Regions from separate parts of the Mycobacterium sp. NGS67 genome, predicted to be linked through region 2. Evidence: predicted binding sites of a transcription regulator. Region 2 holds the regulator's gene; each other region holds the start of a gene.

Region 1 (10,366 bases), on a different contig from region 2:
GTCCGGCGACCCCGCGCAGCGGGCGGCGGCGATTGTCAAGGCCACCACCTTCTACGACGACCCCGACGTGCTGGCCAAGGTGTCGCGTGGCCTGGGTGAGGCGATGGTCGGCATCAACGTCGAGGAGATCGCGGAGCCGCACCGGCTAGCTCAACGCGGCTGGTAAAAACATCCCGTGGCGATCGAAGAGATCCTCGATCTCGAGCAACTCGAGGTCAACATCTATCGCGGCAGCGTGTTCAGTCCTGAATCCGGTTTCCTGCAGCGCACTTTCGGCGGGCACGTGGCCGGCCAATCGCTGGTGTCGGCGGTGCGCACGGTCGACCCGCGCTACCAGGTCCACTCGCTGCACGGATATTTCCTGCGGCCCGGGGACGCCAAGGAGCGCACGGTGTTCATCGTCGAGCGCACCCGCGACGGTGGATCCTTTGCTACGAGGCGGGTCAACGCCATCCAGCACGGCGAGATCATCTTCAGCATGGGCGCCTCCTTCCAGACTGACCAGGAAGGCATCAACCACCAGGACGCGATGCCCGCGGCACCGCCCCCGGACGGACTGCCGGGCCTGGATTCGGTCAAGGTGTTCGACGACGCCGGATTCAAGCAGTTCGAAGAGTGGGACGTCTGCATCGTCCCCCGTGACCTGTTGAAGCTGTTGCCGGGCAAGGCATCTCAGCAGCAGGTGTGGTTTCGGCACCGAGACCCGCTGCCCGACGATCCGGTGCTGCACATCTGCGCGCTGGCCTATATGAGCGACCTGACGCTGCTGGGCTCAGCGCAGGTCACGCACATGCAAGAACGCGAGCACCTGCAGGTCTCGTCGCTGGACCACGCCATGTGGTTCATGCGCGCGTTTCGTGCCGACGAATGGTTGCTGTACGACCAGTCCTCACCGTCGGCCGGCGGCGGCCGATCGCTGTGCCAGGGCAAGATCTTCAATCAGAGCGGCGAGATGGTGGCCGCGGTGATGCAGGAGGGGCTGACCCGCTTCAAGCGCGGTTACCAGCCGTGAGCGCGCCCCGGGTCGGCGTGCTGGCCTTGCAGGGCGACACCCGCGAGCATCTCGCGGCGCTGCGGGAAGCCGGCGCCGAGGCCAGCACGGTACGGCGGCGCGCCGAACTCGAGGCCGTGGACGGATTGGTGATCCCCGGCGGGGAGTCCACCGCGATGAGCCATCTGCTGCGCGATTTCGACCTGCTGGAGCCGCTGCGCGCCCGGCTGGCCGACGGGTTGCCCGCCTACGGCGCTTGTGCCGGGATGATCCTGCTGGCCAGCGAGATCCTGGACGCGGGCGCCGACGGGCGCGCGGCGCTGCCGTTGCGCGGTATCGATATGACGGTGCGGCGCAACGCGTTTGGACGCCAGGTCGACTCGTTCGAAGGTGATATTCCGTTCGACGGGCTGGACGGTCCGGTCCGCGCGGTGTTCATCCGGGCGCCGTGGGTGGAGCGGGTCGGGGACGACGTGCAGGTGCTCGCCCGCGCGGCCGGACACATTGTCGCGGTGCGCCAGGGCGCGGTGCTGGCGACGGGGTTTCACCCGGAGGTGACGGGGGACCGACGCGTGCACCGGTTGTTCGTCGAGATGGTCCAGGGCCGCGGCTAAGTTCGGATCATGGCGTCGGCAAATGCGTTCGATCGGCCCGTCCACTCCTGGCGGGATATTCCCGGCTGGTTCCAGTGGCGTCGTCACCAGGAGGAAGCCGTTGCGCATTTTCCCGATGGGAGCCGGTTTGTCGAGGTGGGGTGTTATCTGGGGCAGAGCATCTGCTCGCTGGGCGAGGTGGTGCGCGAGGCGGGTCGCGACATCGCCATCGTCGGGGTGGACACCGCACGCGGCAGCGGTCCGGAAGGACGCGACAACACCGATGCGCATGGACCCGCGGTCCGGCACGGCGGCGGGACCTTCGCGGGGCTACTACACCGCAACATCATCGACTGCGGGCTGGTCGAGACCATCCAGCTGATCATCAGCGATTCGGTGGTAGCCGCCGAATTCTTCGCAGACGGTTCGGTGGCCTGGGTCCATCTCGATGCCCGACACGACTATGACAGCGTCGTCGCCGACATCGATGCGTGGCAGCCCAAAGTCGCGCCGGGTGGTTGGCTGTCCGGTGACGACTATCACCGTGAGTGGTGGCCCGGTGTGGTGCGCGCCGTCAGCGACAGACTGCCCCACGCGGTTCCGTGGTGGTCGACCCAATGGAGGTGGATCAAGCCCGGTGAATTGGGCGGCACGTAGACTCGTCAGGCGAACTTTTCGAAGCGAAAGAGGTAAGTCACACCGATGAGCGGCCATTCCAAGTGGGCCACCACCAAGCACCAAAAGGCCGTCAAAGACGCCCGCCGCGGCAAAGAGTTTGCCCGGCTGATCAAGAACATCGAGGTCGCGGCCCGTACCGGCGGCGGCGACCCGGCCGGTAACCCGACGTTGTACGACGCCATCCAGAAGGCGAAGAAAACCTCGGTGCCCAACGACAACATCGAACGCGCCCGCAAGCGCGGTGCCGGTGAGGAAGCCGGCGGCGCCGACTACCAGACCATCATGTACGAGGGGTACGGGCCCAACGGCGTCGCTGTGCTGATCGAGTGCCTGACCGACAACCGCAACCGCGCGGCCGGCGAGGTCCGGGTGGCGGTGACCCGCAACGGCGGCACCATGGCCGACCCCGGCTCGGTGTCTTATCTGTTCTCCCGTAAGGGCGTCGTGACCCTGGAGAAGAACGGCTTGACCGAGGACGACGTGCTGACGGCGGTGCTCGACGCCGGCGCTGAGGACGTCAACGACCTGGGCGAGAGCTTCGAGGTCATCTCCGAGCCGACCGACCTGGTCGCGGTGCGCTCCGCGCTGCAAGAGGCCGGCATCGACTACGAATCCGCCGAGGCCAGCTTCCAGCCGTCGGTCAGCGTGCCCGTCGACGCCGACGGTGCCCGCAAGGTGTTCAAGCTGGTCGACGCGCTGGAAGACAGCGACGACGTGCAGAACGTCTGGACCAACGTCGACCTGTCCGACGAGGTATTGGCCGCGCTCGACGCGGAGTGACCCTCACGGATGCCAGCGGCTGGCGGTCCGTACCACGACACCGCCGGACTCCGTCGGGTAGAGGTGCCAGGTCTGCCAGCGCCAGCCGGTGCCGTCGGGCTCGGCGGCCAATGCGGTCAGCGCGGCGTCGTCGCCGGGAAACACCCCACCCAGCCAGCCGTCGTCAATCTCGCACCGTTCGCGCAAGTAAGTTGCCAGCGTGCGGAAAGCGGACTCGTCGTACTCGTCGGTGCGTGCTTGCAGCCGGTAGCCGGGCGCAGCGGAACGTTCGGGCAGCTCGCCGCTCGTGAGGCAGGAAACCTGTTCGGAGAACCGGGCCGCGCCGTGCTCGACGACGACGACATGCGAAGCGCCCAGCACTCCGAGCGACAGCGCGCCGCCGTGAGGGTGATCCAGTCGACAGCTGGCCAGCGGGCGTGGCGCGGCCGCGTTCAGCGCCAACGCCAGTCGGGTCCCGGACACGTCGGCCGGCGCAACAGCGAGCTGATGAAGCGGCACCGGGCTCAACCTAGTTCATCGGCGCGTGTCCCTACCCGGCGATGTCGGACCGCCGGGCTAGGCTATCGAACAGCTGTTCGGTAGGAAGTAGGGAGCTGCGGTGCGGGTGATGGGTGTGGATCCCGGCTTGACGCGGTGCGGATTGTCGTTGGTGGAAAGCGGTCGTGGCCGCCAGATCACCGCTTTGGACGTCGACGTGGTGCGGACGCCGTCGGGCGAGCCACTGCACCGCAGGCTGCTGGCCATCAGCGACGCAGTCGATCACTGGCTGGACACCCACCGACCGGACGTGTTGGCCATCGAGCGGGTGTTCTCCCAGCACAACGTATCGACGGTGATGGGCACCGCGCAGGCCGGCGGCGTGATCGCCCTGGCAGCGGCCAAGCGCGACATCGACGTGCACTTCCACACGCCCAGCGAGGTCAAAGCCGCGGTCACCGGCAACGGTGCCGCCGACAAGGCGCAGGTCACCGCCATGGTCACCAGAATCCTTGCGCTGCAAGCCAAACCGACCCCGGCCGACGCCGCCGACGCACTGGCGTTGGCCATCTGCCACTGTTGGCGTGCGCCGACGCTGGAACGGCTGGCCGCCGCGCAGGCGCAGGCGGTGCAGCACCGCAACAAATACCTGGCCAAGCTGAAGGCGGCACGATGATCGCCTCGGTCCGCGGCGACGTGCTCGAGGTGGCACTCGATCACGCGGTGATAGAGGCGGCCGGCGTCGGGTACCGGGTGAACGCGACCCCCTCGACGCTGGCCACGCTGCGCGCAGGCACCGAAGCGCGGCTGATCACCGCGATGATCGTCCGCGAAGACTCGATGACGCTCTACGGCTTCTGCGACGTCGAGACTCGGGACCTGTTCCAGACGCTGCTGTCGGTGTCCGGGGTGGGTCCGAGGCTGGCGATGGCGACGCTGGCCGTGCACGACGCGGCGGCGCTGCGGCAGGCGCTGGCCGACGGCGATGTCGCCGCGCTGACCCGGGTGCCCGGCATCGGCAAGCGCAGCGCCGAACGGATGGTGCTCGAACTGCGCGACAAGGTCGGTGTGATCGCGGGGACGGGTGCAGCGCCGGCGGTGAACGGCCACGCGGTGCGGGGGCCGGTGGTCGAGGCGTTGGTGGGCCTCGGGTTCGCGGTCAAACAGGCCGAGGAAGCCACCGACAAGGTGCTGGCCGACAACCGGGAGGCGACGACGTCGACCGCGCTGCGGGCCGCGTTGTCGCTGCTGGGCAAGGCCAAATGAGCGACGACGATTTCGACGAGCGCGACGTCTCGCCGTCGCTGGCGGTCGGCGAGGGCGACATCGACGGCAGCCTGCGGCCGCGGTCGCTGCGCGAATTCATCGGCCAGCCCCGGGTCCGCGAGCAGTTGCAACTGGTCATCGAGGGCGCCAAGAACCGCGGCGGCACCCCGGACCACATCCTGCTGTCCGGGCCACCGGGCCTGGGCAAGACGTCGTTGGCGATGATCATCGCCGCCGAGCTGGGATCCTCGCTGCGGGTCACGTCGGGCCCCGCCCTGGAACGCGCCGGTGACCTGGCCGCGATGCTGTCCAACCTGGTCGAACACGACGTGCTGTTCATCGACGAGATCCACCGGATCGCCCGGCCCGCCGAGGAGATGCTGTACCTGGCGATGGAGGACTTCCGGGTCGACGTCGTCGTCGGGAAGGGGCCCGGGGCGACGTCCATTCCGCTCGAGGTCGCACCCTTCACCCTGGTCGGCGCGACCACCCGTTCCGGCGCGCTGACCGGCCCGCTGCGCGACCGGTTCGGCTTCACCGCGCACATGGACTTCTACGAGCCCGCCGAGTTGGAGCGGGTGCTGGCGCGCTCAGCGGGCATCTTGGGCATCGAGCTGGGTGCCGAGGCCGGTGCCGAGATCGCGCGCCGCTCGCGCGGGACGCCGCGGATCGCCAACCGGTTGCTGCGCCGGGTCCGTGACTACGCCGAGGTGCGCGCCGACGGCATCATCACCCGCGACGTGGCCAAGGCTGCCCTGGAGGTCTACGACGTGGACGAACTCGGCCTCGACCGGCTGGACCGAGCGGTGTTGTCGGCGCTGACCCGCAGTTTCGGCGGCGGTCCGGTAGGGGTGTCGACCCTGGCGGTCGCGGTGGGGGAGGAGGCCGCCACCGTCGAGGAGGTGTGCGAGCCGTTTCTGGTGCGGGCGGGCATGGTAGCCCGCACCCCGCGCGGCCGGGTGGCGACCGCGCTGGCGTGGACACATCTGGGTATGACGCCCCCGGCCGGCGTCTCGCAACCGGGACTATTCGACTAGGAGAGCGAAATGGTCACTGCCGCAATAGTTTTCGCCGCGCTGGCTGCGGCGCTGCACGTCTACATCTGGACTATGGAGTCTTTCACGTGGACCTCCAGGCGCACCCGGGCCACGTTCGGCACCACACCCGAGGAAGCCGAGACCACCAAATTGCTGGCGTTCAACCAGGGGTTCTACAACCTGTTTCTGGCGATCGTGACAGGTATCGGCATCGCGGCGGTATGCGCCGGGCACCGGGATGTGGGTGCCGCGCTGGTTTTCGCCGGGGTGGGGTCCATGGCGGCGGCCGCCGTCGTGCTGTTGGTCTCGGCACGGGACAAGGCGCGGGCCGCGGTGACCCAGGGCCTGTTCCCGGTCATCTCCGTCGCCCTACTGATAGCCGGTTTGGCCACCCGCTGACAACACGACCGTTAAACGAGGCATCGCCCGGGTACCCAAGTCGGTACCTATGAAGGAGATGTCATGACACACGTAGAGGACCGCCCCGCCCGGGGTCGTATCCCGCGCTCGCGTGGCGCGTTGACCGGATTGCTTCTCGTCATTCTGGGGGCGTATGGAGCGCTGATACCGTTCCTCGGCCCGAACTTCGACTTCGCCTACACACCTGGGCAGTCATGGACCGCGGCGCGCGGCTGGCTCGAGGTGCTGCCGGGTGTCATCACGGCGATCGGCGGTCTGTTGTTGATCATGTCCAGGAGCCGCGCCGGCGGGATGCTCGGCGGGTGGCTGGCCGCTCTCGGTGGCGCCTGGTTCGTCGTCGGCCGCGCGTTCGCGCCCGCGTTGGGCATCGGATCGGTCGGTGACCCGGTGGCAGTCACCGAACGCAAACGCGCGGTGCTCGAAGTCGCGTACTTCTCCGGCCTGGGCGCGTTGATCGCGTTCCTGGCCGGAGCGGCGTTGGCGCGGGTGGCCGTTCTACTCGCACGCGACGTGCAGCGCGTCGACGCGGTGGATCGGACGTCGGTGCCGCAAACGACCGTGGCTCAAACGACCGACACTCCGCGCGGCGACGACGTGTCGACTGACGCGATCACCAGGCCGCGCGACGCGCAGGTGGAGCCGTCGGGCGAGCCCGAGCGGCGCCGCGGTGGTCTGTTCCGCCGCCACCGCACCCCGGTCGCGTAGCGGCTGATCAACCGGCCTGGCCGGCGCCGCCCTTGGCGCTGGCCGGGTTGCCGGTCTGGCTGGAGCCGCCCTCCCCACCGCCACCGGCCGTACCTCCGGAGCCGCCAGTCTGACCGTGGCCGAAGAAGGCCGCGCCCCCGGCTCCGCCGGCGCCGCCGTCGACTCCGGCTGATCCGCTCCAACCATCCAGGATGCCCTGGAAGATCGCGCCGCCTCCGCCGCCTCCGCCGCCGGTGCCGCCCGTGATGTCCGGGCTTCCGTCGCCGCCGGATCCACCAGCGGCACCGGTGCTTCCGACCAGGGCGGCGCCCCCGGAACCGCCATCGCCGGCCGTTCCGCCGGGTCCACCCGACGCACCGCCACCGCCGCCGCCCCCGCCGAAGACGATCGACCCGGCGGTTCCGCCGGCACCGCCGCCACCGCCACCCCCGCCTGCGCCTCCGGCCTCGCCGACGGCATTCCCGCCGCCGCCGCCGTCACCGCCGCCACCTCCGAAAGCACCCGTGAGGTCGGGGGTGCTGACGGCACTGCCGCCATTGCCGCCGTTGCCGCCGTCGCCGCCGTCGCCGCCGCTGGCGCCGCCACCACCACCGGCACCCCCTTGGCCGCCGGCGCCACCGCCCCCGCCGCCGCCCGCCATGGACGGGGAGAGCTGAGCGCCCCTGCTGTTTTCACCACCGAAGCCGCCGTCGCCGCCGTCGCCGCCGTCGCCGCCACGGCCGCCCGTCGTGCTGCCGGCACCGGCCACTCCGCCGTCACCCCCTTGTCCTCCGGTGCCGCCCTGGCCGCCACGCGCGCTTGCCGTCCCACTGGTGTTGGTGCCGCCCAGGCCGCCGTCACCGCCGTCACCACCCTGGCCACCTTGGCCGCCGGCACCGCCCCCGACTCCGTCGATGCCGGCGCCACCGGTGCCGCCGGTGCCACCGGCCCCGCCCACACCGCCGCTGCTGCCGCCGGTGGGTAGGGCGCCGTTCGTGCCGGCCAGCCCGTCGGCGCCGCGGCCGCCCGTGCCGCCGTTCCCGCCGTTGCCGGCGGTACCGTTGTTGCCGTCGCTGCCGCCATCGGTACCGCTACCGGCTGTTCCGGCGGTGCCTCCGGTACCGCCCTGCCCGCCTCTGCCGCCGGCTCCGCTGGTGGTGCCGGTGTTGTCGCCACCGATGTTGCCGTTGCCCCCGAGACCGCCGGTGCCGCCGTTGCCGCCGTTGCCGCCGCCCACACCGCCGATGCCGGCGCCGCCGCTGCCGCCGCTGCCGCCCGTGCCTCCTTGGCCGCCCTGGCCCCCGGCGGTGGGGGAGACGCCCGATGTGCCCGCCGCGCCCTTACCGCCGCCGCCGCCGTTCCCGCCGTTGCCGCCCGCACCGCCGGTGCCGATGCTGCCGGCGGCGCCCCCGTCGACGACGGCGCCGGCCGCTCCGGCCGTGCCGCCGCTGCCACCCTGGCCGCCGTTACCGCCGTTCCCGCCGGTGAGCCCGGTGTTGGTGCCGCCATTGCCACCCCTGCCGCCGGTGCCGCCGACACCGCCCTTGCCGGCGGCTCCGCCGCCATTGCCTGCTCCGTCGCCCGCACCGCCGGTGCCACCGGTGCCCCCGGCGCCGCCCTGCCCGCCCTGCTGGCCCCCGGTGACCGCGTCGCCGGAGGTGCCGTTGGCGCCGACACCGCCGGTGCCGCCGTTACCGCCCAGCCCGCCGGTTCCCCCGGTGCCGATGCTGCCGGCGGCGCCCCCGTCGACGACGGCGCCGGCGGCTCCGGCCGTGCCGCCGCTGCCACCCTGACCACCCGCACCGCCGTTCCCGCCGGTGAGCCCGGTGTTGACGCCGCCGTTGCCGCCCGTGCCGCCGTTACCGCCGACACCGCCCTTGCCGGCCTGCCCGCCGCCGACCCCGTCGACGCCGGCGCCGCCGCTCCCGCCGGTGCCACCGGCGCCGCCCTGGCCACCTTGGCTGCCCGCGGTGGGGCTGTCGGGGTTGTGGAATCCGTTGATCCCGGTGGCGCCGTTGCCGCCGGTGCCGCCCGTCCCGCCGGTTCCGCCGGTGCCCGCACTGCCGGCCGCTCCGCCGTCGACCCGGGTGCCGGCGACTCCGGCGCTGCCCCCGGTGCCACCCCGACCGCCCTGGGCGCCCATGCCTCCGCCATTGGCTCCGGTGCTGGTGGCGCCGGTGTTGGTGCCGCCGTTGCCGCCGGCACCACCCTCGCCGCCGTGGCCGCCGGCGCCGGCTTGTCCGCCGCCGATCCCGTTGATCCCGGCACCGGCGGTGCCGCCGCGACCGCCGGTCCCGCCCTGTCCGCCCTGCCAGCCTGCGCCCGGGGACAGACCCGACGCGCCGTTGCCGCCGGTAGCACCGTTACCGCCGGTGCCGCCCGTGCCGCCGGTACCGCCAGTCCCGACGCTGCCGGCCGCGCCGCCGTCGACGCCGCTGCCCGCGGCCCCGGCGGTGCCCCCGGTGCCGCCCTGACCACCCTGGGCGCCCATACCGCCGCCGGTGGCGCCCGTAGTGGTGGTGCCGGTGGCGTGACCACCGTTGCCGCCGTGCCCACCTTGACCGCCGGTGCCGCCCTGGCCGCCGGCGCCGCCGCCGACACCGTTGATGCCGGCGCCGCCGTTACCCCCTTGACCGCCCGCGCCGCCCTGCCGGCCTTGCTCGCCCGCCGTGGGTGCCGCTCCGGACGTGCCGCTGCCGCCGACGTCGCCCTTCCCGCCGGTACCTCCCACGCCGCCGGCCCCGCCGGTGCCTGCGTGGCCCGCCGCCCCAGCGGCGCCGAGGTATCCGCCGGCGCCGCCGGCCCCCCCGACTCCCGCCTCACCGCCGTTTCCGCCGGTGCCGCCGTTACCGCCGTCGGCGGCGAACTCGAAACCGGTACCGCCATCCCCGCCGAGACCGCCGGCCCCGCCGGTGCCGCCGACGCCGCCGGCGCCGCCGGCACCGAACAGCCCGTAACTCGAACCGCCCTGCCCAGCTGCCCCGCCGGCCCCACCGGCGAATCCGGTACCGCCTTGGCCACCGACGGGCCCCGCACCCGCGACGCCTGTTGCGCCGGTACCACCCATGCCGCCGACACCGCCGGCGCCCCCGATACCGCCACCGCCGCCGATCAGTGCCCGTCCGACACCGCCGATACCGCCGGTGCCGCCGGCCCCACCGACCCCCGAACCGCCGGCACCCCCTTCGCCGCCCGCACCGCCGGCTCCGCCGATCCCGGCCAGCCAGCCGCCGGCGCCTCCGCCGCCTCCGGTGCCGCCCACGGCCCCCGTCGCTCCAGTGCCGCCGGCGCCACCGGCGCCGCCATTGCCGAACAAGCCGGCATCACCGCCGCGCCCACCACTGAGGCCGGCCGCACCCGAGCCGCCCGCGCCCCCGTTGCCCAACAACAACCCGCCGGCGCCGCCGGCCTGCCCCGTGCCCGGCGCCCCGTTGACACCG
Region 2 (10,366 bases):
ATTCGGGTGCGTCGGCCGTCGCGACGTGCCACCATCGAAATTGCTTATGAATTATCCAGATTCGCCCGAGACGGGCCTACCGGAATCCTTGCCCAGCCTCGGTGAGCTGGCCCTCGAGGATCGATCCGCGCTGCGCCGGGTCGCCGGACTGTCGACCGAACTCACCGACGTCTCCGAGGTCGAGTACCGACAGCTGCGGCTGGAACGGGTGGTGCTGGTCGGGGTGTGGACCGAGGGCAGCGCGTCGGACAACCAGGCCAGCATGGCCGAGCTGGCCGCCCTGGCCGAGACCGCCGGCTCCGAGGTGCTCGAAGGACTCATTCAGCGCCGCGACCGGCCCGACCCGTCCACCTACATCGGCTCGGGCAAGGCCCAGGAGCTGCGCGAAGTGGTGGTGGCCACCGGCGCCGACACGGTGATCTGCGACGGCGAGCTGTCCCCGGCGCAGTTGACCGCGTTGGAGAAGGCGGTCAAGGTCAAGGTCATCGACCGCACCGCGCTGATTCTGGACATCTTCGCCCAGCACGCCACCAGCCGGGAAGGCAAGGCGCAGGTGGCGCTCGCGCAGATGGAGTACATGCTGCCGCGGCTGCGCGGTTGGGGTGAGTCGATGTCGCGCCAGGCCGGTGGCCGCGCCGGCGGCAGCGGCGGCGGGGTGGGCCTGCGCGGTCCGGGTGAGACCAAGATCGAGACCGACCGGCGCCGCATCCGCGAGCGGATGGCCAAGCTGCGTCGCGACATCAAGGCGATGAAGCAGGTCCGCGACACCCAGCGCAGTCGCCGATTGCAGGCCGACATGCCCTCGATCGCCATCGTCGGCTACACCAACGCCGGGAAATCCAGCGTGCTCAACGCGCTGACCGGAGCCGGCGTCCTGGTGCAGGACGCGCTGTTCGCCACCCTGGAACCCACCACCCGGCGCGCCGAATGGGACGACGGCCGGGCGTTCGTGCTCACCGACACCGTCGGCTTCGTCCGGCACCTGCCGACCCAACTGGTGGAGGCGTTCCGGTCCACGTTGGAAGAGGTGGTGGACGCCGACCTGCTGGTGCACGTGGTCGACGGTTCCGACGTCAACCCGTTCGCGCAGATCAGCGCGGTGCGGCAGGTCGTTTCGGAGGTGATCGCGGATCATCACGGCGATGCCGCGCCGGAACTGCTGGTGGTGAACAAGATCGACGCGGCGGACGATTTGATGCTGGCCAGGCTGCGTCACGAACTGCCCGGCGCGGTTTTCGTCTCCGCTCGCACCGGGGAGGGGATCGACGCGCTGCGCCGGCGGATGGCCGAACTCGCGGCGCCGACCGACACCGCGATCGACGTGGTGATCCCCTACGACCGCGGTGATCTGGTGGCCCGGCTGCACTCCGACGGACGGGTGCAGCAGGCCGAGCACCAGGCGGACGGCACCCGGATCCAAGCCAGAGTCCCGTTCGCACTGGCCGCCGCGCTGCAGGAGTTCGCGCCGCGCGCCTAGCGGCGTCCCCGTGCCGACCAACCACCCGGTTGGTATATCTTGGGGCGGAGAGACTTCATCGCCGGAGGTAATCCATGGGTAGTGCCGTCAAATACCAGCGCACACTGTTCGAACCCGAGCACGATCTGTTCCGGGAGTCCTACCGGACCTTCCTGGATCGTCACGTCGCGCCCTACCACGAGGAGTGGGAGAAGGCCAAGATCGTCGACCGCGGGGTGTGGCTGGAGGCCGGCAAACAAGGGTTCCTCGGCATGGCGGTGCCCGAGGAGTACGGCGGCGGGGGCAATCCCGACTTCCGGTACAACACGATCGTCACCGAGGAAACCACCCGCGGCCGCTACAGCGGCATCGGGTTCGGCCTGCACAACGACATCATCGCGCCCTACCTGTTGCACCTGGCCACCGACGAGCAGAAGCAGCGCTGGTTGCCCAAGTTCTGCAGCGGCGAACTGATCACCGCGATCGCGATGACCGAGCCGGGAACGGGCAGCGACCTGCAGGGCATCAAGACCCGAGCGGTCAAAGAAGGCGATCACTACGTACTGAACGGCGCGAAGACGTTCATCACCAACGGGATCAACTCCGACCTGGTGATCGTGGTGGCCCAGACCGACCCCGACAAGGGTGCTCAGGGGTTCAGCTTGCTGGTCGTCGAACGGGGCATGGAGGGCTTCGAGCGGGGCCGCCACCTGGACAAGATCGGCCTGGACGCCCAGGACACCGCCGAGCTGTCGTTCACCGACGTCAAGGTGCCGGCGGAGAACCTGCTCGGCGAAGAAGGCATGGGGTTCATCTACCTGATGCAGAACCTGCCGCAGGAGCGGATCAACATCGCCGTCATGGCCGCCACGGCGATGGAGACCGTGCTGGAAGAGACCTTGCAGTACACCAAGGAGCGCAAGGCATTCCGCAAACCGATCGGCAGCTTCCAGAACAGCCGCTTCCTGCTGGCCGAGCTGGCCACCGAGGCCACCGTGGTGCGCATCATGGTCGACCAGTTCCTGGCGCTGCACCTGGAAGGCAAGTTGACCGCCGAGCAGGCCGCGATGGCCAAGTGGTACTCCACCGAGAAGCAGGTCCACCTGATCGACCGCTGCCTGCAGCTGCACGGCGGATACGGCTACATGCGCGAATACAACGTCGCGCGTGCCTATCTGGACGCTCGGGTGCAGACCATCTACGGCGGGACGACCGAGATCATGAAGGAGATCATCGGCCGCAGCCTGGGCGTCTGACCGAGGCCGCCTCGCGTTGTTCGTCCGCCGGACACATCGCGTACGGACCCGATGCACAACGTTGACGGGATCGAGTCCTGACGTAACGTCGGTGCGTGCGTAGCGCGTGCGTTGACGGGGACGAGGTGCATTCCGTTGCCCGGTGTGCAGGGCCGTCGTGAGCTGGGCTTTGTCCCGCTACGGTAGAGAATTTGCCGGACCGTCGGCGACGATCCGCAGGACCCTCAGCCGGCTCCGGGATTTCTCGCGACACGGACGCAGCACCGCATCATTTCGACATCGGGTCGATATCCGTTTCCGTAATATCTACAATTTGACTTCGCATTTCTCGTTCGCTAGAGCAAAGTTATGCGAGCCCGGCCGCGATGCGATTCGTAGCTGGGGAACGGCCCACGGCGGTGGATCCGCCGGCTCGCCGGGTGGGCAGGGCATCAGCTGGGAGGCTTGGTGAACGGGCGGAGAGGTCATTTGAGCAAGCTGGTCGGGCGGGCGCTGCTGGGCTTGGCGGCTGGCGCGTTGGCCGTCACGCTGCTGGCGCCGACAGCGTCGGCGTCTCCGATCGGCGACGCCGAGGCGGCCATGATGGCCGCGTGGGAGAAGGCCGGCGGCGACACGTCCACGCTGGGCGCCCGGAAGGGCGACGTCTATCCCGTGGGCGACGGATTCGCGCTGGACTTCGACGGCGGCAAGATGTACTTCACGCCGGCTACCGGCGCCAAGTTCATGTTCGGCCCCATTCTGGACAAGTACGAATCTTTGGGCGGACCGGCGGGCAGCGACCTGGGATTTCCGTCCATCAACGAAGTTCCGGGCCTCGCCGGACCGGACAGCCGCGTCAGCACGTTCGCAGCCAGCGACAACCCGGTGATCTTCTGGACGCCCGACCACGGCGCGTTCGTGGTGCGTGGCGCGCTCAACGCCGCCTGGGACAAGCTGGGCAGCTCGGGCGGGGTGCTGGGCGCCCCGATCGGCGACGAGACCTATGACGCCGAGGTGACTTCGCAGAAGTTCACCGGTGGTGAGGTGTCCTGGAACCGCAAGACCAAGGAGTTCAGCACCAATCCGCCGGGCCTGGCCGAGCAGCTCAAGGGGCTGCAGGTGGCGATCGACCCCACCGCCGCCATCAACATGTCCTGGCGTGCCGCCGGCGGCGCCAACGGGCCGCTGGGCGCCAAGAAGGGCAACCAGTACCCGATCGGCGGCGACGGCGTCGCTCAGGACTTCAACGGCGGCAAGATCTTCTTCAGCCCGGCGACCGGCGCCAACGCCGTCGAGGGACCGATCCTGCAGAAGTATGAGGCGCTGGGCGGGCCGGTCAGCAGCGATCTGGGCTTCCCCGTCGCCAACGAGGCAGACGGCGGGATCACTCCAGCCAGCCGCGTCGCGACGTTCTCCGCGGCGGACAAGCCGGTGATCTTCTGGACCCCCGACCACGGCGCCTTCGTCGTGCGCGGGGCCATGAAGGCCGCGTGGGACAAGCTCAAGGGCGCCACCGGCAAACTCGGTGCGCCGGTGGCTGACCAGACGGTGGACGGTGACGTGGTGTCGCAGAAGTTCACCGGCGGCAAGATCTCCTGGAACCGCGCCAAGAACACCTTCAGCACCGATCCGGCGAATCTGGCGCCGCTGCTGTCCGGACTCCAGGTTTCGGGACAGAATCAGCCCAGCAATTCGGCCTCACCCCCGGCGGGCAAGAAGTTCACCTTCCACTGGTGGTGGCTGATCGCGGCCGTGCCGGTGCTGTTGCTGGTCCTGATGTGCGTGTTGGTGGTGTTGGGTCTGCGCAGGCGCCGCGCCGCGGGTCCCGATGCACCCGTCTTCGACCCGGACCCGGACCGCAACGCCGGTGTGGACTATGACCCCGGCGCGGAAGGGCGCTGGCCGCGCGAGGACATCGATTACGGTTCTGAGCGGTTCCCCCCGGCCGACGAGCACGACCAGCACGTCGAGGACCATCCCGACGCCGGCTCGGGAGCCCGGGTCAGCTGGTCCCGGGGTGGGGCGACGGCGGTCCTCCCGGTCGAGCAGGACGCCGACGACGACGAATTCACCCACGATGCCGACGAGAGCTACGACTCGTCCTCGTATGAGGAGTACGACGAGGACCCCGACGCGGTGGGCACCACGCCCATCCCGGTGGTGTCGCACGAGGGCTACGGGGAACCTTTCGAGGAGGAGCCGCGGGTTCCGGAACGGGTAGGGCCGGAGGACTACGTGCCCGAACTCTCGGCGCCACCGACGTACGTGCCGGACGCGGACGTCCCCGAAGTGCCGCACTCCCGGGAAGAGCCGGAAATCCCGGAAGTTCCGGAGATCCCGGAAATCGAGCCGGACGAGCCATACCTCGACGAATATGCGGGGGCCCGCTACCCGCAAGACGAACTCAGGGACGACGCGGAAGGCGAGTCACCCGACCTGGCGTCGCCACCGGACACCGATCCGGTGCCCGAGGCGAGAACGGGACGGCATGCGGCCGCGGACCCGGCCGGCTACGCCGCCGAAGCCGGCACGCCGTTCGGAGCGGCTCCGCAGGCCGAGGCGCCGGCGGCGGCACCGGCCGGCAGCGCCGCGGTGCGTCCGACGATCCACCTGCCGCTCGACGACGACCCCTACCGGGCCCCGGACGGCTATCCGATCAAGGCCAGCGCCCGGTTCGGTCTGTATTACACGCCCAACAGCGCGCTCTATCACGACACACTGGCCGAGATCTGGTTCGCCAACGAGGACGCCGCGCGCGCCAACGGTTTCGTCCGGGCCGACTGACGCCGGCGGCTACACCTTGCGGATGACGGTGACCACCTTGCCCAGCACGATCGCGTCGTTGCCGGGAATCGGGTCGAATGCCGGGTTGTGCGGCATCAGCCACACCTGACCGCCGGCCCGCTTGAATGTCTTGACGGTGGCCTCGCCGTCGATCATCGCCGCGACGATGTCGCCGTTGTCGGCGACGTTCTGCTGGCGCACCACCACCCAGTCCCCATCGCAGATGGCGGCTTCGACCATGGACTCACCGACGACCTTGAGCAGGAACAGCGTCCCTTCGCCGACCAGCTCGCGGGGTAGGGGGAAGACGTCCTCGACGGCCTCCTCGGCCAGGATCGGCCCGCCGGCGGCGATGCGTCCCAGCACTGGGACGAAAGTCGGCTCCGGCAACGCATCCGAACCCGCTACATCGGTGAGCGGAGGCGTCACCGTGTCGTCGGCGCTGCGCACGTCGACAGCACGCGGGCGGTTCGGGTCCCGCCGCAAGTAGCCCTTGCGCTCCAGGGTGCGCAGTTGGTGTGCCACCGAGGACGTCGACGTCAGACCGACGGCATCACCGATCTCCCGGATGCTCGGCGGATATCCGCGGGTGGTCACCGACGCGCGGATGACGTCCAGGATTGTTCGCTGTCGGTCAGTCAGCGTCGCATCGGCCGGGGTGTCGTTGCTGTCGCTCATGGCACTGAATGTAACCCCACTCCGTCCAAGAATCAAACATGTGTTCGACCGGCGTGTCGTCGCGCCGTTGAGGGCCGCCGATCTGCGGAAACAAAATGAATCACAAGTGTGTAACTTCGGCGCGTACCGGGTATCTGAAAGTCACCAGCTGGTTGCACCGACAAAAAACTTGTCGGTGGTGAGGTCTACGGTTTTGCTCGTGCGACACGCTCGCTCAAATGTTCGGTTGTCGAACACATGAGCGACTAGTGTCGAACACACGAGCGATAAGTAGTCGACCGGAGGGAAACGGCATGACACTCATCTACGCGGGTCCGCATCGCGCCAGCAACGCGCAGAGCCCGTTGAACAGGCCTCTGAACAGGCCGATTCGCGAGTTTCCCTCCTATCGGTCCGGTCAGCCACGGTCGAACAGGCCGGGCCCGTCGCGCCCGGCGGGCGCGCCGATGCGCTACTACGGCACCGGTGTCGCGAGGTCGACCGTTGTCCACCGCAGACGGCCGGTCAGTGTGGCAACCACGATCGGGCTGGCCCTGGCCGCCGGTGTCATCACCCTCTGGTTAGGGCTGATGGCCAACTTCGGCAGCATGGTCCACGGCGAATCGGTCGAGGCGGCGCCGCAGGTGCCCGCCGCGCTGGCGGTGGTGCGGGTCGAGCCGGGCGAGTCTCTGCAGGATCTCGCGGTCCGCGTGGCGCCGGGCGCACCCGTGCGCGACGTCGTCGAACGCATCCGTGACCTCAACGCGCTGGACTCCAGCGCGGTGACCGCAGGCCAGACCCTGATCGCACCGGTCGGCTGACCGGCCGCAACCCGGGCTCGGCAGGTCGCGCGGGTACTCTCGGGGTGTTCTGTTATCCGGACGTCACGGCGTGGCAAAGGAGCGGCCATTGCACTGCCCTTTCTGCCGGCATCCCGATTCCCGGGTCATTGACTCCCGGGAAACCGATGAAGGCCAGGCAATTCGCCGTCGCCGGTCGTGTCCGGAATGCGGACGCCGCTTCACCACCGTCGAGACCGCGGTGCTCGCAGTGGTCAAGCGCAGCGGCGTCACCGAGCCGTTCAGCCGGGAGAAAGTGATCAGTGGTGTGCGCCGCGCCTGCCAGGGGCGCCAGGTCGACGACGACGCGCTGAACCTGCTCGCCCAACAGGTGGAAGACGCGGTGCGGGCCGCCGGGCCGGAGGTCCCCAGCCATGAGGTCGGGCTGGCCATCCTGGGTCCGTTGCGCGAACTCGACGAAGTCGCCTACCTGCGCTTCGCCTCGGTGTACCGGTCCTTTTCCTCAGCCGACGATTTCGAACGCGAGATCGAGGCGCTGCGCGCGCACCGCAACGTATCGGCCCCGGGCTGAACGGCGTCTTCCGACCGATGGCCGCCCAACTTCATCCCGACGTCGCTGCGCTGGCGCCGCTGCTGGGTACCTGGGCGGGGCGTGGGGCGGGGGAGTACCCGACCATCGAGTCGTTCGAATACTTCGAAGAGGTCGTCTTCTCCCACGTGGGCAAGCCTTTCCTGAGCTATGGACAGAAAACGAAAGCCGTCGCCGACGGCAAACCGCTGCACGCCGAGACGGGCTATCTTCGAGTGCCGCGACAGGGCCACCTGGAACTGGTGGTTGCCCATCCCAGCGGCATCACCGAGATCGAAGGCGGCAGCTACTCGGTGCGCGACGGCGTCGTCGAAATCGACTTGGCCACAACCGATGTCGGAATGACCCCGACTGCCAAAGAAGTGTCGGCACTGGCCCGGTCGGTCCGGGTCGACGGCAACGAGCTGTCCTACTCGCTGCGCATGGCCGCTGTCGGCCAACGCCTCCAGCACCACCTGTCCGCGACGTTGCGCCGACAGTCCTGAGACCTCAACGTCGACGGCCGTGATTCAGGTGGCGCTGCGTTCGTCGGCCCCTATGGCGTTTAGCACGGCCAGCCGGGTGTCGGCGGGCCCGGAGACCGTCGCTTCGCCGCCACCGCTGCGGAGTAGTTCGCGCAGCGCGGCCTGGTCGTGGTCGGGGGGTGCGGTGGTGTCGATGAAGCTCTGCACGAGATCGAGGAACCGGGCCGGGTCGTCGTGAAACGGGAAATGGGCTGCGTCCTCGAAGATTTCGAGTTGGGAGCCCGGCATGGCGGCGTGCGCCAGGTAGGCGTGCCGCACGGGGATGACCGAATCTCTGCGGCCCCAGATGATCAACACGGGGACGGCCTGGGTCAAATAACATCGGTCCAGCATGGTGACGATCTGGCCGCGCCAGTCCACGACCGCCCGCAGGGTGCGGGTGAACGCCGACGAGGCTGTTGGTTCCGGCAGGTCGTCCAGGATCCGCAGCATGTTGGGCAGATCCCGGCCGATGGCCGTCGAACCGATGGCCAAACCGGCCACCCGGCCCAGCAACTGGACCGCGGGCAGCACCAAGGGCAGCCGCAATAACGCCAGCGCTTCGGCACCCATCGGCAACGAGGCGAACCGCAGCGCGATGTTGACGTCCTTGGTGACGCCGCCGGCGCCGACCAGGACCAGCCGTTCGACCAGGTGGGGGAACTGGTAGGCGAACTGCATCGCCACCCCGCCACCGAGGGAATGACCGATGATGGTGACCCGTTCGATGTCCAGCACGCTGAGCAGGTCACGCATGCCGTTGGCGTACGCCGCCGCCGAGTAGTCGGCACGCGGCTTGTCAGACTTGCCGTGCCCCAACAGATCCGGCGCGATGACCGTGAACCGCTGGGCGAGCTTGGCGTGGACGCCGGTCCAGGTCGTGGAGTTGTCGCCGATGCCGTGGATCAGCAGGATCGCCGGACCGGACCCGGCGATGCGGAATGCCCGCTTATAGCCGTGGATGGTGCGGTACTGCAGCGACGGGGATGTCACTTCCCGCACCGGGCGAAGATTGCGCGTCCGCACGGTCATGTCGCCAACCTTGTCATCGAGCCTTGCAAAGGCGTCCGGGGCTAACCAGGGTCGTGATCGTCATGCTTTTTCTCGGCCTGCTGGGCCAGGAAGCGCTCGAACTCCGCACCGAGCTCGTCTCCGCTGGGTAGATCCTCGTCACGGGCGAGCAGGGATCTGTTTTCCTGAGCGTCGATGAACGCATCGTACTGGCGCTCAAGCGCGCTCACCACTTGAGCGACTTCCGCGCTCGCCTGAACCTGTTCGTCGATCTTGGTCCGGATCTCCGCGGCCGCTTCGGTCAGCGCCGTCACCGGCAGGTCCAGCGATCCGGTCTTGGCCACCTGCTCCAGCAGGGCCTGCGCCGCGGCGGGGTAATCGGTCTGGGTGAGGTAGTGCGGGACGTGGACCGTGAATCCGACCACCTCGTGACCGTGTTGCGCCATCCGGTACTCCAGCAGGTTCGACGCGCTGCCCGGTACCTGGATCTCGGAGATCCACGGCGTGAAGTCGGCGATCAATTCGGCGTTGTTGGAGTGCGCCGTCATCGTGACGGGCCGGGTGTGCGGAACGGCCATCGGGACGGTGCCCAGGCCGATCGTCTGCCGCACCCCGAGGCGCTCGGCCAGCAGGCGTACCGCGTTGATGAAACGTTCCCACTTCAGGTCCGGTTCCAACCCGGCCAACAGCAGGAACGGCGTTCCGACGCTGTCGCGCAACGCATACAGGTTCAGTTCGGGATCGTCGTACTTGGTGAAGTGGTCGGTCTTGAACGTCATCAGCGGCCGCCGGGACCGGTAGTCCAGGAGTTCGTCTATCGCGAAGGACGCGACCAGCTCGGTGTCCAGCGCCGCCTTCAGGTGAGCGGCGGCCAGCCGGATCGCGTGACCGGCGTCAGAGAAACCCTCCAAGGCGTGCACCAGAACCGGGCCGCGGCCATCGGATGCCGACAACTGCGGCGCGGGGAACTCAAGCTCGTACATGCCTGGCTGTCCGCGGTGGTATTCCTGAGCTTCGCCGGGATGATCGGACATGAGTGTGCCTCCTTTCGGGGGGCTCATGGGTCTCTCTAGGGTGCCCTAACCAGTCTCGCCTAATCGACACCGCACCCACCGTAGAAAGTGCGGACGTGACTGCCACAATTTGCTGGCACATCCATCAACGCATTGGGACGGTTTTCTATTCGCTTGCTGAGAAATCCGATCGGGCATGATGGGACGCCATGCGCGCAATGACGGTCGTGGTCGGCCTGGCGGTGGTCTCGGCGTCGTGCGCTGCCCACGAAGCCGTGACACCGGACCCGCGCGTCGGCGCCGTTTTCCGGGGCGACG
Region 3 (10,366 bases), on a different contig from region 2:
GCTGGAACTGGCCGACAGCGAGGTGAGCGGCCGGCTGCTGCACATAGCCAACGAGGGGATCGTTTCCCGGTTCGAGCAGGCCAGGGCGGTGTTCGAGGAGTCCGGCGCCGACCCGCAGCGGGTCAATCCGTGCGGCACCGACGAATTCCCCCGGCCCGCGCCGCGGCCGCCCTACTCGGCGCTGTCCAGCCGGGAGTGGGCCGCGGCGGGACTGATGCCGTTACGGCCCTGGCGCACGGCGCTTGTCGCGGCTATCACAGCTGCTTCGGGCCTTGGTTCGACCGATCGACCGTTACCCTCGACGCGTGACTGACGTTCTGCCGGTCGTGGCGGTGACCTATTCCCCGGGTCCGCACCTGGAGCGGTTCCTGGCGTCGTTGTCGCTGGCCACCGAGCGTCCGGTCAGTGTGCTGCTGGCCGACAACGGCTCCACCGACGGCACCCCGCAGGCCGCCGTCATGCGCTATCCCAACGTGCGGTTGCTGCCCACCGGGTCCAACCTCGGCTACGGGACCGCGGTGAACCGCACCGTCGCCAAGCTCGCTCAGCGTGACGAAAACTGGGTCGACGAGTGGGTCATCGTCGCCAACCCCGACGTGCAATGGGGACCCGGCAGCATCGACGCGCTGCTGGAAGCCGCCACCCGGTGGCCGCGGGCCGGCGCGTTCGGTCCGCTGATCCGCGACCCGGACGGATCGGTCTACCCCTCGGCGCGTCACCTGCCCAGCCTGATCCGCGGCGGTATGCACGCGGTGCTCGGTCCGGTCTATCCGCGCAACAGGTGGACGCGGGCCTATCGCCAGGAGCACCTGGAGCCCAGTGAGCGGCCGGTGGGCTGGCTGTCGGGGTCGTGCCTGCTGGTGCGGCGCGCGGCGTTCGAACAGGTCGGCGGGTTCGACGAGCGCTACTTCATGTACATGGAGGACGTCGACCTCGGCGACCGGCTCGGCAAGGCCGGCTGGCAGTCGGTGTACGTGCCGTCGGCCGAGGTGTTGCACCACAAGGGTCACTCCACCGGCCGTGACCCGGCCAGCCATCTGGCCGCCCATCACCGCAGTACCTATATCTTCTTGGCGGATCGGCATTCCGGATGGTGGCGGGCTCCGCTGCGCTGGACGCTGCGCGGGTCGCTGGCGGTGCGTTCGCGCGTGATGGTGCGCAGCGCACTGCGCCGGTCGCGCAAGTCGTTGCGGCGGGAGCTGGCAGAAGGGCGGCGTTGAGATGGCGACCCATCAAGTCGACGCGGTGGTGCTGGTCGGCGGCAAAGGGACCCGGCTACGACCGTTGACGTTGTCGGCGCCCAAGCCGATGTTGCCGACGGCAGGGCTGCCGTTCCTGACCCATCTGCTGTCGCGGATCGCGGCCGCGGGCATCGAGCACGTGGTGCTGGGTACCTCCTATCGGGCCGAGGTGTTCGAGGCCGAGTTCGGCGACGGCTCCAAGCTGGGGTTGCAGATCGAGTACGTGACCGAGGAGAACGCGCTGGGCACCGGCGGTGGCATCGCCAACGTCGCCGGCAAGTTGCGCCACGACACCGTGATGGTGTTCAACGGCGACGTGCTGTCCGGTGCCGACCTGGGCCAGCTGCTGGAGTTCCATCACGGGCATCAGGCCGACGTGACGTTGCATCTGGTGCGGGTGGGCGACCCTCGCGCGTTCGGTTGCGTGCCCACGGACTCCGACGGCCGCGTCACCGCCTTTCTCGAGAAGACGCAGGATCCGCCGACCGACCAGATCAACGCCGGCTGTTATGTGTTCGGGCGCGACGTGATCGACCGGATTCCGCGGGGCCGGGAGGTCTCGGTGGAACGTGAGGTGTTCCCGTCCCTGCTCTCGGCCGACGACGTCAAGGTGTGCGGGTACGTCGACGCCACCTATTGGCGCGACATGGGCACGCCGGAGGACTTCGTGCGTGGTTCGGCGGACCTGGTGCGCGGGATCGCGCCGTCCCCGGCGCTGCACGGGCAGCGTGGTGAGTCGTTGGTGCACGACGGCGCCGCGGTGGCGCCGGGCGCGCTGCTGATCGGCGGCACCGTCGTCGGGCGGGGTGCGGAGATCGGCCCGGGGGCGCGGCTGGACGGCGCGGTGGTCTTCGACGGCGTCAAGGTCGAGGCCGGCAGTGTGATCGAGCGTTCGATCCTCGGCTTCGGCGCCCGCATCGGTCCGCGGGCGCTGATTCGCGACGGCGTGATCGGTGACGGTGCCGACATCGGCGCGCGCTGCGAACTGCTGCGCGGCGCGCGGGTGTGGCCGGGGGTCTCGATTCCCGACGGCGGAATCCGGTACTCGTCCGACGTCTAGTTGTTGTGGCGAGCAGACGCAAAAGCCCCCTGAAACGGCCGTTTCAGGGGGCTTTTGCGTCTGCTCGCCGCACTGACGTGCGGCGCGCTGAGGCGCGGTCCACCAGGTACTTCAGGGCGTGATCGGTGCCGTCCGGCAACGCCTCGGCCGGCCACCACTGCAGGTCGTCGGACTCGTCGCTGAGCACGATCTGAGCCCCGGCCGGTGCATGGGCCACGAACTGCAGATCCACGTGCCGGGTCGGCACGCCCAGTGAGCAGGTGACCGGATGCACGTGCAGCGCAACGAGTTCGGGGTCCACGCGCAACCCGTCGACGCCGGACTCTTCGGTGGCTTCGCGCAGTGCGGCGGCCAGGATGTCGGTGTCCTCGGGTTCGCAGTGCCCGCCCAGTTGCACCCAGCGGCCCAGCCTGGGGTGCAGGGTGAGCAGCACCCGTTCGCCGCTGTCGTCGAACACCAACGCCGAGGCGGTGACGTGGCCCGGTACACATTCGCGCACGCAGGAGTCTTCGCGGGCCAGCACGAAGGTCAGCACGGCCTGCCGAAGCGCATCCTGGGCGGGGTCAGGTGTCTCCCAACCGCCCAGCAGTTCGATCACCGAGTCCCGGAGGTTCATCGCGCGCCTCGTCTGTCAAAACCCGCGCCGGCGGAGGTCTTCACTTGCGGATCAGCAGGTCGTCGACCGGGACCGGGTCGCGCAACCCGGCGGGCTCGGCCGGGTACCCGATGGCGATCGCGCCCAACGGTTCCCAGTCGGCGGGCAGCCCCAACTCGGCGCGGACCAAATCGGCGGCGAAGATCGTCGACCCGATCCAACAACTGCCGACTCCACGCACCGCCAGCGCGACCAGCAGCCCCTGCACGGCAGCCCCGACCGCGACGGTGAACATGGTGTGCTCGGCCTCGGTGCGCGCGGCATCGGGATAGCTGTGGGCGCCGTCCGGCACCAGCATGGGAATCACGACTTCTGGTGCGTCATAGAGGATCTGGCCGCGCGAGACCCGGCGGTCCACCGCGTCGGCGGGTCTGCCGTCGGCGGTGAGGTCCGCGCGCCACTTGTCCTTCATCCGGTCCAGCAGCCGGGTTCGGACCGTGGCGGTCTGCAGCCAGACGAACCGCACCGGGCGGGTGTGGTGGGGCGCCGGGGCGGTCAACGCCTCGGCGACGGCGGCTTCGACGAGTTCGGGTGGCACCGGCTGGTCGCTGAACTGGCGGATCGAACGACGCGACAGCTGCGCCTGACGACGGCCGAGATCCAGCGCCTCGGCGGTGCCCAGCCAGAACAGGTCCTCGGAACCGGCGCGCACCAACTGCCGCGCGCTCGAACCGTCGTCCACCGGGTCCAACCCGCGCACCACCGCGACCGGCATCGCGGTCAGCTTGCCCTTGACCAGGTCGGCGGCGGCGGCCACCTCGTCGGCGACGGCGATCTCGGTCACCACCAGATCGTTGCCGTACCGGTCGGCAGCCCCCGAATAGTTATGCAGCACAGCAATTCCCGCGCTGCCGATGGCGGCGTCGATCTGACCGTTGCGCCAGGCGCGGCCCATGGTGTCGGTGATGACGACGGCGACGGTGACGCCGAGCCGCGCGCGTAACCCGGCCCGCAGCGCGGCCGCGCTGCCGTCCGGGTCGACGGGCAACAGCGCCAATTCCGAACGGCCGACGTTGGATCCGTCCACCCCGGCGGCGGCCTGCACCAGGCCCAGCCGGTTCTCGGTGATCAACGTACGCTCCTTGCGGGCCAGCACCCGCACCGCTTCGCCGTCGACGAGCTTGCGGCGCAAGGTGTCTCGGCGCTCCGGATCGAGGGGTGCCGGAACCAGCCGGCCCTCGCATTTGGACACGACCTTGCTGGTGACCGCCAACACGTCCCCGTCGCGCAGCCACGGCGCCGCCGCGGCCAGGGCGGCACTGAGGTCGTCACCCGGACGGAACTCGGGAAGCCCGGTGACAGGCAGTATTTCGATCGCAGTCGCGGTGCCGTGCTCACCCGCCGGCGGCAGCGCCGGTTCGAAATGAGGACCGGGCCCGCTCACACCGCCACGCCCGCCAGATCCAGCCCGGCACGCACCATCTCGGCCGTCGCTGCCGGATCGCTCATCAACAACGGTATGGAACGCACGGTCACACCGTCGATTTCGGCGGTGTCGCCGTCGTGCACCAACCAGTGATCCAAGATCCCGGTGCCTCGGCGGGCACCGTAATACCGACCCACCGCCTGCGCGGTGCTATCCACACCGATCACCGAAAGGCAGGCATCGGCCATGCCGCGCAACGGCTTTCCCCCGATGATCGGTGAGTATCCGACGACTGCGGCGCCGGTGGCCCGCAGCGCGGCCCGGATGCCCGGCACCGCCAGGATGGCGCCCACGCTGACCACCGGATTGGACGGTGCCAGCATGATTACGTCGGCCTCACCGATGGCCGCCGTCGCTTCGGTTGTGGCGCTGGCCTTTTCGGCTCCGACGAAAGCGAAGCTGTGGGTGGGTACCTGGGCACGGTAACGCACCCACCACTCCTGGAAGTGAATCGCCCGCCGGGTCCCGGCTTCGGGGTCGGTGATCACCACGTGCGTCTCGCAGCGGTCGTCGCTGGCCGGCAGCAACCGTGCGCCGGGTTGCCAGCGGTCGCACAGCGCCGCGGTGATCTGCGACAGCGGGTAGCCGGCGTTGAGCATCTGAGTGCGAACCAAATGGGTGGCCAGGTCCCGGTCACCCAGGCCGAACCAGTCGGGCTGCACGCCATAGCGCGCGAGTTCCTCTTTGGCATGCCAGGTTTCGTCACGGTGACCCCAGCCGCGCTCCGGGTCCACCCCGCCGCCCAGGGTGTACATGCAGGTGTCCAGGTCCGGACAGATGCGTACGCCATGGATCCAGGCGTCGTCACCGATGTTGACCACGGCGGTCAGTTCATGCTCGGTCTGATCCGATCGAGCAAACTGCCCAAGGCCGAGCAACTGCTGCACGCCGAGCAGGAATCGGGCGCCGCCGACCCCGCCGACCAGCACGGTGACCTTCACACCGCAGGACAGTACCCGCCCCCCGAAACCGGGATCTCCTCGGTAACCACTGTGGCACAAGGGACTTGTGATACTACTGTGTCCGACACGCCCATGTGGCCGAACAACAGAAACGCCGAAATTCGATCACGAGATGGTATGGAAATGCGGCGAAGTGCTTGACCAGGGTCACCCGCCCGTGTCTAATCACATCAGTGTCATTTCCCGGTTGGCCGGCCGGTTCCGGTGTCGCAGACCGAGATTCGATCACTTGTTCGAATTGGGCATCTGTACATCAGAACAGTGGGAAACCATTTCATTCTCTATGCGAGGAGGCGGGGTCATGTCCTATGAGCACCTTCGGGGCGTAATGGGAGGCGTGCCGCACACCAACTCCGGCTCGGCCGTGACACATCTGCCGATGCCGACGGCACCGGTCCGTCCTCATCTCAGCGTCGTCCCGGATGCGCCCGCCGTATTCGAGCCCGAGCCGCTGCCGGAAGTCCCTGCCGACCAATGGCAGGACAAGGCGCTGTGCGCGCAGACCGATCCCGAGGCCTTCTTCCCGGAGAAGGGCGGCTCGACCCGCGAGGCCAAGAAGATCTGCCTGGGGTGCGAGGTCCGTCATGAATGCCTGGAGTACGCGCTGGCGCACGACGAGCGCTTCGGCATCTGGGGCGGCCTGTCCGAACGGGAACGCCGCCGCCTCAAGCGCGGCATCATCTGAGCCGCCCAGGCCAAGATCAGTCGTCGATCGTCGGGTCGATGACCGAGGGCTCCACGTCCAGATAGATGGCCACCTGCGCCACCAGGATCTCGTGCAGCAGGTCGCCGAGTTCGATGGTGTCCTTGGCTCGTCGCTCAATTGGCTTGCGAAACAACACGATTCGGGCCCGCGTGGCGTTGCCGCGCACGTCGACTCCGGCGGGAATCAGACGGGCCAGCGCGATCGGCCCGTCGGCGATCACCTCGGGCGGCCACTGCACGCTGCCGGGATCCTTGGCGGCGATCCGTGGGATCTCGTCGACGGCGACGTCCAGTTCCGACACCCGGTCCTGCCAGCGCCGCTCGATGGGTTCGTAGGCCTCGAGCACCGCCATGTCGAACCGCTCGGCGCGGCTGCGCCAGCCCGGCACCGTGGGCGGGAGCAACGGACCGCGCAGCTCGCGACCCCGCCGTCGGGACCGGTGCCCGGACGTCCCGGTCCAGCCGCCCCCCGGCCGACCACTGCGGCCGGAGCCGCGGGAATCGCTCACGCGCCGATGGTAACGGTTACACATCGGACCCCGCGTGTCCGGCGCTTCAGCGACGTTTACCCGCGATAGCCTTTCGAGCGTGAACGTACCCCGTCGCTGCTGCCGGCCCGGGTGTCCGCACTACGCAGTGGCAACGCTGACGTTCGTCTACTCGGACTCCACTGCGGTGGTCGGACCACTCGCCACCGCGCGGGAACCCCATTCCTGGGACCTGTGCGTCGGCCATGCCGGTCGCATCACCGCCCCGCGTGGCTGGGACCTGGTGCGCCACGCCGGCCCGCTCAATTGCGAGCCCGCCAATCCCGACGAGGACGACCTGGTGGCGCTGGCCGACGCGGTACGCGAGGGTGCCGTGGCCCGCGGAACTGCGATCGTCAACGGGTTCAGCACGCGCACAGACGGATACGACGGATACGACGACGTCCCGCGCGCCAACGGCGATCATCTGCATCCGGCCGGAGCGCACGCCGCGCCGAGCGGGTCCGTGTTGGCCCCGCCGGAACACCGGTCCGGACGCCGGCGTGGACACTTGCGGGTGCTGCCCGACCCGGCTGACTAAGGCGTCCCGATAGGCTGGCGGCCAAGAGTTCACGTCGTCAGGAGCGCTGCAGAATGTCATGGCCCGCGGAGGCTGTCCACCGTGTCATCAAGGCCTACGACGTTCGCGGACTGGTGGGCGAAGAGATCAACGAGCCGTTCGTCGCCGACGTCGGCGCCGCGTTCGCCCGGCTGATGCGCGGTGAGGGCGCCGGCCAGGTGGTGATCGGCCACGACATGCGTGACAGTTCCCCGTCGCTGGCGGCCGCGTTCGCCGACGGCGTCACCGGCCAGGGCCTGGACGTGGTGCGGATCGGGCTGGCCTCCACCGACCAGCTGTACTTCGCGTCCGGCCTGCTGGACTGCCCCGGCGCGATGTTCACCGCCAGCCACAACCCGGCGGCCTACAACGGCATCAAACTGTGCCGCAACGGCGCCAAACCCGTCGGCAAGGACACCGGACTGACGTCCATCAGCGAGGACCTGATCGCCGGGGTGCCGAACGCGCAGGACCGGCCGCGCGGGTCGGTCAGCGACAAAGACGTGCTGGTCGAGTACGGGGTGTACCTGCGTTCGCTGGTCAACACCGCCGACCTGCGCCCGTTGCGGGTGGCGGTGGACGCCGGTAACGGCATGGCCGGGCACACCGCCCCGGCAGTGCTGGGCGCGATCGGCTCGATCACGTTGCTGCCCTTGTACTTTGAGCTCGACGGCACGTTCCCCAATCACGAAGCCAACCCGCTGGACCCGGCGAACCTGGTGGACCTGCAGGACTTCGTGCGCGAAACCGGCGCCGATATCGGGCTGGCGTTCGACGGCGACGCCGACCGTTGCTTCGTCGTCGACGAACGCGGCCTGCCGGTCTCGCCGTCCACGGTCACCAGCCTGGTGGCCGCCCGCGAACTGGGCCGCGAGATCGGCGCCACCGTGATCCACAACGTGATCACCTCCCGCGCCGTGCCCGAGCTGGTGGCCGAACGTGGCGGCACACCGCTGCGCTCGCGGGTCGGTCACTCCTATATCAAGGCGCTGATGGCCGAGACCGGCGCGATCTTCGGCGGCGAACATTCGGCGCACTACTACTTCCGCGACTTCTGGGGCGCCGACTCCGGCATGCTGGCCGCGCTGTACGTGCTGGCGGCCCTCGGCGAGCAGCACCGACCGCTCTCGGAGCTGACCGCGGACTATCAGCGCTACGAATCCTCCGGTGAGATCAACTTCAAGGTCGCCGACGCACCGGCCTGTGTGGACGCGGTGCTCAAGACGTTCGGCAGCCGGATCCACTCCATCGATCACCTGGACGGGGTGACGGTGGACCTGGGCGACGGCAGCTGGTTCAACTTGCGCAGTTCCAACACCGAACCGCTATTGCGGCTCAATGTGGAGGGGCGCAGCATCGAGGATGTGGACGCGGTGGTCGCACAGGTCAGCGAAAGGATCGCGGCCCAGGGCGCCCGGTCCGGGGCCGGTACGTGAACGCCGTCGGGGCGATCGACCTCGAGGACGCCGACGGCCTGCTCGCCGCCGACCGGGACGGCCTGTTGCGGGCGGCGTCGATGGCCGGCGCGCAGGTGCGCACCGTGGCCGCCGCGCTGGAGGAAGGTGACCTGGATCCGCTGCGCGGGAACGACCGTGCGCGCAGCGTGATCTGGGTGGCCGGCCGCGGTACCGCCGAGACGGCGGGCGTCCTGCTGGCTTCGACCCTGACCACCGCCGCCGCCTCGCCGATCGTGCTGGCGACCGAGGCGCCGCCGTGGGTCGGGCCGCTGGACGTGCTGATCGTGGCCGGGGACGACCCCGGTGATCCGGCGCTGGTCGGCGCGGCCGCGACCGGGGTGCGCCGGGGCGCGCGGGTGGTGGTGGCGGCGCCGTACGAGGGTCCGCTGCGGGACTCGACGGCCGGCCGGGTCGCGGTGCTGGCGCCGCGGCTGTGGACGCCGGACGGGTTCGGGCTGTGCCGGTACCTGGCCGCCGGTCTGGCGGTGCTGCAGACCGTGGACCCCAGGCTGGGATTCGACCTCGCCGCGCTGGCCGACGAACTGGACGCCGAGGCGCTACGCAACAGCGCCGCGCGCGAGTTGTTCACCAATCCGGCCAAGACGCTGGCCGCGCGGATGACCGATTGCCGGGTCGCGTTGACCGGAGACAATGCCGCGACGCTGGCGCTGGCCCGGCACGGCAGTTCGGTGCTGCTGCGCAACGCTCAGCAGGTCGTCGCGGCCACCGGGCTGGCGGACGCGGTGACCGCGCTGCGCCACGGACCCGACGCTTACGGCAGCGTGACGGACGCGCTGTTCCACGACGAGCAGATCGACGGGCCGCTGCCGCAGCGGCTGCGGGTGCTGGCGCTGACGCTGAGCGCCGAGCGCACGGTCGTGGCCGCCCGGGTGGCCGGGCTCGACGACGTGTATCTGGTGGGGGCGCAGGACGACTCGGGTGTCACGACCACGCCGACCGCCACCCAGCGCGTGGAGGAGCAACTGGCAGTATTGGCCGTTCGGCTGGAAATGGCCGCGGTTTACCTGCGACTGGCACGGGGATAGAAGACGGTGGACTTGCTACGCGGAGCCTTGCGCACCTACGCCTGGGGATCGCGCATCGCCCTCGCCGAGTTCACCGGGCGGCCGGTACCGGCCGCGCATCCCGAGGCCGAACTGTGGTTCGGCGCCCACCCCGGCGACCCGGCCTTCTTGGAGACCGCCGACGGTGAGACCTCGTTGCTGGTGGCACTGACCGCCGACCCGGACGGACAGCTGGGCGCGGCGTCGCGGGCGCGGTTCGGCGACGTGCTGCCGTTCCTGGTCAAGGTGTTGGCCGCCGACGAACCGCTGTCGTTGCAGGCTCATCCGAGCGCCGCGCAGGCGGTCGAGGGATATCTGCGCGAAGAGCGACTGGGCATCCCGGTGAACTCGCCGGTCCGCAACTACCGCGACACCAGCCACAAGCCGGAGTTGCTGGTGGCGTTGCAGCCGTTCGAGGCGCTGGCCGGTTTCCGGCAGGTGGCACGCACCCGCGCGCTGCTCCAGGCGCTGGCCGTCTCCGACCTCGACCCGTTCATCGACCTGCTCGGTGACGGATCCGGCGACGGATCCGACGACGGATCCGGCGACGGATCCGACGACCAGTCCGACGCTGACGGCCTGCGCGCGCTGTTCACCACCTGGATCACCGCACCCCAACCCGACCTCGACGTCCTGGTGCCCGCTGTGCTCGACGGCGCCATCCACTACGTCAGTTCCGGCGCAACCGAATTCGCCGCTGAAGCCCGGAC

The links. Region 2 encodes LexA, which represses DNA repair genes until DNA is damaged. Its sites were predicted from a motif close to CGAACANNTGTTCG; they were not measured.
Region 1: ruvC (crossover junction endodeoxyribonuclease RuvC) is a predicted target of LexA. The motif match lies at 3,607-3,620, and genes of this name have one in related genera.
Region 3: cofD (2-phospho-L-lactate transferase) is a predicted target of LexA. The motif match lies at 5,567-5,580, and genes of this name have one in related genera.

The regions. Positions count from the first base shown of each region.
Region 1 covers NZ_JCALCF010000009.1:186,374-196,739, forward strand. Annotated here, with positions in the region: gene pdxS (pyridoxal 5'-phosphate synthase lyase subunit PdxS) at 1-166, shown strand, start outside; gene tesB (acyl-CoA thioesterase II) at 176-1,012, shown strand; gene pdxT (pyridoxal 5'-phosphate synthase glutaminase subunit PdxT) at 1,009-1,605, shown strand; gene AC5Y4D_RS11330 (class I SAM-dependent methyltransferase) at 1,615-2,241, shown strand; gene AC5Y4D_RS11335 (YebC/PmpR family DNA-binding transcriptional regulator) at 2,287-3,042, shown strand; gene AC5Y4D_RS11340 (DUF2617 family protein) at 3,046-3,540, opposite strand; gene ruvC (crossover junction endodeoxyribonuclease RuvC) at 3,641-4,195, shown strand; gene ruvA (Holliday junction branch migration protein RuvA) at 4,192-4,785, shown strand; gene ruvB (Holliday junction branch migration DNA helicase RuvB) at 4,782-5,822, shown strand; gene AC5Y4D_RS11360 (DUF1304 domain-containing protein) at 5,832-6,221, shown strand; gene AC5Y4D_RS11365 (hypothetical protein) at 6,285-6,947, shown strand; gene AC5Y4D_RS11370 (PE family protein) at 6,955-10,366, opposite strand, start outside.
Region 2 covers NZ_JCALCF010000020.1:38,343-48,708, forward strand. Annotated here, with positions in the region: gene hflX (GTPase HflX) at 47-1,477, shown strand; gene AC5Y4D_RS18530 (acyl-CoA dehydrogenase family protein) at 1,552-2,712, shown strand; gene AC5Y4D_RS18535 (LGFP repeat-containing protein) at 3,160-5,475, shown strand; gene lexA (transcriptional repressor LexA) at 5,485-6,153, opposite strand; gene AC5Y4D_RS18545 (LysM peptidoglycan-binding domain-containing protein) at 6,447-6,953, shown strand; gene nrdR (transcriptional regulator NrdR) at 7,042-7,503, shown strand; gene AC5Y4D_RS18555 (peroxynitrite isomerase) at 7,521-8,006, shown strand; gene AC5Y4D_RS18560 (alpha/beta fold hydrolase) at 8,031-9,056, opposite strand; gene AC5Y4D_RS18565 (proteasome assembly chaperone family protein) at 9,098-10,069, opposite strand; gene AC5Y4D_RS18570 (trypsin-like serine peptidase) at 10,267-10,366, shown strand, end outside.
Region 3 covers NZ_JCALCF010000007.1:196,110-206,475, forward strand. Annotated here, with positions in the region: gene rfbD (dTDP-4-dehydrorhamnose reductase) at 1-313, shown strand, start outside; gene AC5Y4D_RS08890 (glycosyltransferase family 2 protein) at 306-1,220, shown strand; gene manB (mannose-1-phosphate guanylyltransferase) at 1,222-2,301, shown strand; gene AC5Y4D_RS08900 (NUDIX hydrolase) at 2,345-2,917, opposite strand; gene AC5Y4D_RS08905 (coenzyme F420-0:L-glutamate ligase) at 2,958-4,307, opposite strand; gene cofD (2-phospho-L-lactate transferase) at 4,337-5,323, opposite strand; gene AC5Y4D_RS08915 (WhiB family transcriptional regulator) at 5,673-6,029, shown strand; gene AC5Y4D_RS08920 (metallopeptidase family protein) at 6,046-6,465, opposite strand; gene AC5Y4D_RS08925 (DUF3499 domain-containing protein) at 6,638-7,117, shown strand; gene AC5Y4D_RS08930 (phosphomannomutase/phosphoglucomutase) at 7,171-8,571, shown strand; gene AC5Y4D_RS08935 (TobH protein) at 8,568-9,638, shown strand; gene manA (mannose-6-phosphate isomerase, class I) at 9,645-10,366, shown strand, end outside.